DNA from 2 places in the Metabacillus sp. 84 genome. Region 1 is predicted to be linked to the other one. Evidence: predicted binding sites of a transcription regulator. Region 1 holds the regulator's gene; the other holds the start of a gene.
The links. The regulator LexA, encoded in region 1, represses DNA repair genes until DNA is damaged. The targets are predictions, from matches to a motif close to CGAACATATGTTCG.

Region 1 (2,406 bases):
AAGGAGACCTATCCTCAAATCGGTAAAATCATCGGCTTCTGCACCCCGGATAAAATTCTGGAGCTGTCGGAAAAGATCATTACCATCCAGCGGGATTACGGCAACCGTTCTGAAAGAAAGAACGCACGTTTTAAGTATACAGTCGACCGCCTCGGCCTGGAAACCGTGAAAGAGGAGCTGGAAGAGAGGCTCGGCTGGAAGCTCGGGCAGCCTGAAGATTTTCATTTTGACCATAACGGGGACCGTTATGGCTGGGTGGAAGGAACAGAAGGCACATGGCATTATACGTTGTTTGTAGAAGGCGGCCGTGTGGCGGACTTTGAAGGCTACCAGCTTAAGACAGGCTTAAAAGAGATCGCGAGAGTGCATACCGGCGATTTCCGCCTTACTGCCAATCAAAATGTTATCATCGCGAATGTAGCTGCTGAAAAGAAGGCGGAAATTGAAGGGCTCATTCAAGCATACGGCTTAACAGACGGAGCCCATCACTCTGCACTCCGCCGGAGTTCGATGGCATGTGTAGCACTCCCGACATGCGGTCTGGCTATGGCCGAGGCGGAGCGTTACCTTCCAGAGCTGATCAGCAGGATTGAAGAAATTGTGGATATAAACGGTCTTCGGGGAGAAGAGATCACCATCCGCATGACCGGCTGTCCGAACGGATGTGCCCGCCATGCACTGGGGGAAATCGGCTTTATCGGAAAAGCTCCCGGAAAGTATAACATGTACTTGGGAGCAGCCTTTGACGGCAGCCGGCTCAGCAAAATGTACAAAGAGAACATTGGAGAAGAAGAAATTCTGAATGAGCTCGGGCAGCTTTTGCCCCGCTACGCAAAGGAAAGAGAACAAGGAGAACATTTTGGGGATTATGTCATCCGTGCCGGCATCATCGGGGCAACGACTGACGGAACCAACTTTCATGCGTTATAAAAAAGAAGATGGCTGCCAGCCATCTTCTTTTTATGCAGAAAAAAAGCCTGTCCTGACGAACAAGGCTCTCAATGCACCGTACGATATACGCCAATCACTTTTCCTAAGATTGAAACATTCCGCAGGATAATAGGCTCCATGGATGAATTTTCCGGCTGAAGCCTGATATAATCCTTTTCTCTGAAAAAGCGCTTGACGGTTGCTTCATCATCTTCCGTCATGGCGACCACGATCTCTCCATTATTAGCAGACTGCTGCTGGCGGACTATCACAAGGTCTCCGTCCAGAATTCCCGCTTCAATCATACTGTCTCCTACAACTTCAAGCATAAATACATGGTCATCAGGAGGGACCAGACGTTCGGGCAGCGGGAAATATTCTTCAATGTTTTCTACTGCTGTAATAGGAACCCCTGCTGTAACCTTCCCGATAATCGGGATGTTGACAGCGCTGCTTTTTGGAATTTCCAGTTCTTCGTTCAGTACTTCAATCGCTCTCGGCTTAGTGGGGTCTCTCCGTATCAATCCTTTATTCTCGAGCCGCGCAAGGTGGCCATGCACGGTAGAGCTAGAGGCAAGGCCTACGGCCAAGCCAATTTCACGGACGGAGGGAGGATAGCCTTTGCTTTTGACTTCCTGTTTAATAAATTCCAGAATGTCCTGTTGCCTTTTTGATAGTTTGCTCATCCTTAGCACCTCAGAGTAAGTAATTTATAGTTATTATAGCATGATTTACCTGCATATACAAACATAAGTTCGAAAACCTCTTGACTGGGAATGTTTGTTCGGATTATAATGAATTTATCAAAATACGAACAAACATTCTGGAGGGATTCAAATGTCTAAAATTACATTTGCTTACATTTCTGTTTTCGCACTTCTTGTTGGAGGAATTTTATACGCAGCCGCTGATAAAGGGAACAGCAGCCTGCTTGAAAAATATGCTAAAATAGAAATCCGTGAAGGCGATACGCTGTGGGATCTTGCGGAAGAGCTCAAAGGCAGACATGATCTTACAAGTACTGAATTCGTGGAGTGGGTCAACAAGGAGAACAGGATGACTTCCCTCGTCATTAAACCTGGCGAAGAGCTGTATATACCGGTTAAAAAAGAAGAAGTGTATAAAATAGATGCGAAGATGATAGCTTCAGAAGAGTAGGTGGTTGTTTGAAAGCGATAATTTACTGCAGGGTGAGCACAGATAAGGCAGAACAGGAGACATCGCTGCAGAGGCAAAAGGAAGAACTCTCCTCGCTTGCAGAAGAGCACGGGATGGAACCGGTGCAGACCATCATGGAGAAAGCCAGCGGCTATGAAATAGAGAGAGAGGGGATCCTTACCCTTCTTGATGCGGTGAAAAAAAGAGAAGCAGAGGCGATACTCATTCAGGATGAGACAAGGCTTGGGAGGGGCAGTGCCAGAATGGCCATCCTTCATTTTCTGTATAAAGAAAAGGCTAAAGTATTTACGATTTCAC
Region 2 (2,406 bases), on a different contig from region 1:
GAAGGGCCCCTGCAAGTCCCGCTGTACGGCTTAAAAAGAGAATCTCATCGCCTGCATCTGAGAAATACCGGCTGAACGAATCGTAAAAGGCTGCAAAGGCCATCAGCAGACTAAACGTAAGTACATAGCATGGGAAAAGATCCGAACGGAAAAGAACCGATAAATCAAGAGCATCTCCCGAAGCACGTCGTTTGGAGGCCGGAAGGAGCAGCGCTGCCGTTAGGGCTATGATTGAAAAAGCAGCGCAGAAAAACCAGAATACGGCCTGCCATCCGAAGAACTGAGTGAGAAGCGAGCTTATCATCTGGCCGGCGACACCGGCTAAAAGAAACCCGCCGTTGATCAAGGAGATAAGATGAGTTCTGACTTCCTCTGTAAATGTCTCAAAGCAGTAGGAGTAGGCAACTGGCGCAAAGCTTGCCAGAAAAAATCCCTGCAGCCCCCTTATCATCTGGAAGGAAGCGGGAGACTGCGAGCCTGTCAGCAAATAGGCAAGTACAGCGCAGATAAGCAGCCCGGCCGCCATCGTCCTCCTTCGTCCGAAAAGACTTGAAACAGGGCCGAAGCAGAGCAGTCCGATCGAATAAAAAAAGGTAAAAAGAGAGGCGCTCCACACAATCTCCTCGGGACTCCCGCGAAGCCCCGCAGCTACTTCAGCGTAAATAGGGATAAGCAAATACAGGTTGCTTGCAGCGGCGGCAGCGGCAAGCAGGAAGAACGCGGCAATCCGGCCTGATGCGTTCACTGGCATCCCCCCATCTCTGTTACACTATATGCAGCAGATTCTGTCCGGTTTTCCACCAGATGAAATCGAACGTGTATTCGTATATAATATAAAGAAACGACTAAGGCCAGAGGAGGCAAATGGAATGACAATCCGGTTTTTGGCAGGCCGTTCAGGCAGCGGCAAAACCACGATGGTTCTGAATGAAATCAGGGAAAAGTTGATGGAACGGCCTGATGGACCGCCGATTATTTTTCTAGTCCCTGATCAAATGACGTTCGCAATGGAATATGAACTGGCTGGAACCCCTGGTCTGAGCGGAATGATCAGGGCGCAGGTTTTCAGCTTTTCACGTCTCAGTTTAAGGATTCTTCAGGAAACATCCGGAGCGGCCAAGCAGATGATCACGTCTTCGGGCGTGCAGATGATGCTTAGGAAAATCATTGAAGAGGAAAAGCAGAATTTTAACGTATATGGCAAAGCCAGTGATAAAGCCGGCTTTATTCAGCATGTGGAAACGATGCTGACTGAATTTAAACGGTATAACCTGGATCCTGATGGGCTGATTGGGAGCATCCGTTCCATCCAGCAGCATATGGATGAAAAAGAAAGAGTGCTGTCAGGAAAGCTTGAGGACCTGCATATCATTTACGGGCGGCTTGAGGAAGCCCTTGCAGAGAGGTACGTGGATTCTGAGGATACACTGAGGATGCTTACAGAACGAATTGAAGAATCTGCCTATCTGGAAAAGGCGGAAGTTTACATAGACGGATTTCATCAATTTACGCCAATGGAGAGGGAGGCAGTAAAGAGCCTGGCTGCCAAGGCGGAACGGGTAACGCTTACGATAACAGCAGACAAGCTGTTTGACCGGCATTTGCCGCATGAGCTTCATCTTTTCAGAATGACGGGGATGACATATGCGGATTTTAAAAGGATGGCAGAGGAGCTTCATATTGAAATAGAAGAACCCGTTCTGCTGAAAGAACTCCCGAGATTCGCATACTCTCCTTCGCTTGAGCATTTAGAGCAGAATTACGATACAAGGCCTTCGGTGCCCTTTAAGGGAGCCGCAGATGTCTCGATATGCCAGGCGGCAAGCCACCGTGCGGAGGTGGAGGGAATTGCGCGCCGGATTCATTATCTTGTCCGGAAAAAAGGGATCCGCTACCGGGAAGTGGCAATTTTGCTGCGAAACCCCTCCAGCTACCAGGATTTAATCGAACAGGTTTTTACAGATTACGGGATTCCATTTTTCATAGACCAGAAGCACTCCATGCTCCATCATCCTCTCATAGAGCTGATCCGCTCTGCTGTAGAGGCGGTGACTGGAAGCTTTAGATATGAAGCTGTTTTCCGGGCCGTCAAAACGGATCTTCTTTTTCCGGAGGGATCAGACCGGCAGCTGTACCGTGAAAAAATGGATTTTCTCGAAAACTATGTGCTTGCCTACGGAATCAATGGATCAAGGTGGACCTCAGATAAGAGGTGGACTTACAGAAGGTTCCGTTCATTAGAAGGCGGCAATGCTGTAACAGATGAAGAATTGGAGAAAGAAGAGCAGATTAACGAACTGAAACATATGGTATCCGAGCCGCTCAAAGGACTGGCCGACGGTCTCAGGAAAGCAAAAACTGGAGTGGGAAAAGCTTCTGCACTTTACATGTTTCTTGAGAATTTGA

Region 2: addB (helicase-exonuclease AddAB subunit AddB) is a predicted target of LexA. The motif match lies at 812-825, and genes of this name have one in related genera.

The regions. Positions count from the first base shown of each region.
Region 1 is NZ_JBNILN010000004.1:63,307-65,712, reverse strand. It holds gene cysI (assimilatory sulfite reductase (NADPH) hemoprotein subunit) at 1-930, shown strand, start outside; gene lexA (transcriptional repressor LexA) at 999-1,616, opposite strand; gene yneA (cell division suppressor protein YneA) at 1,768-2,088, shown strand; gene ACQCV8_RS09315 (YneB family resolvase-like protein) at 2,097-2,406, shown strand, end outside.
Region 2 is NZ_JBNILN010000007.1:14,516-16,921, forward strand. It holds gene ACQCV8_RS13305 (MFS transporter) at 1-745, opposite strand, end outside; gene addB (helicase-exonuclease AddAB subunit AddB) at 870-2,406, shown strand, end outside.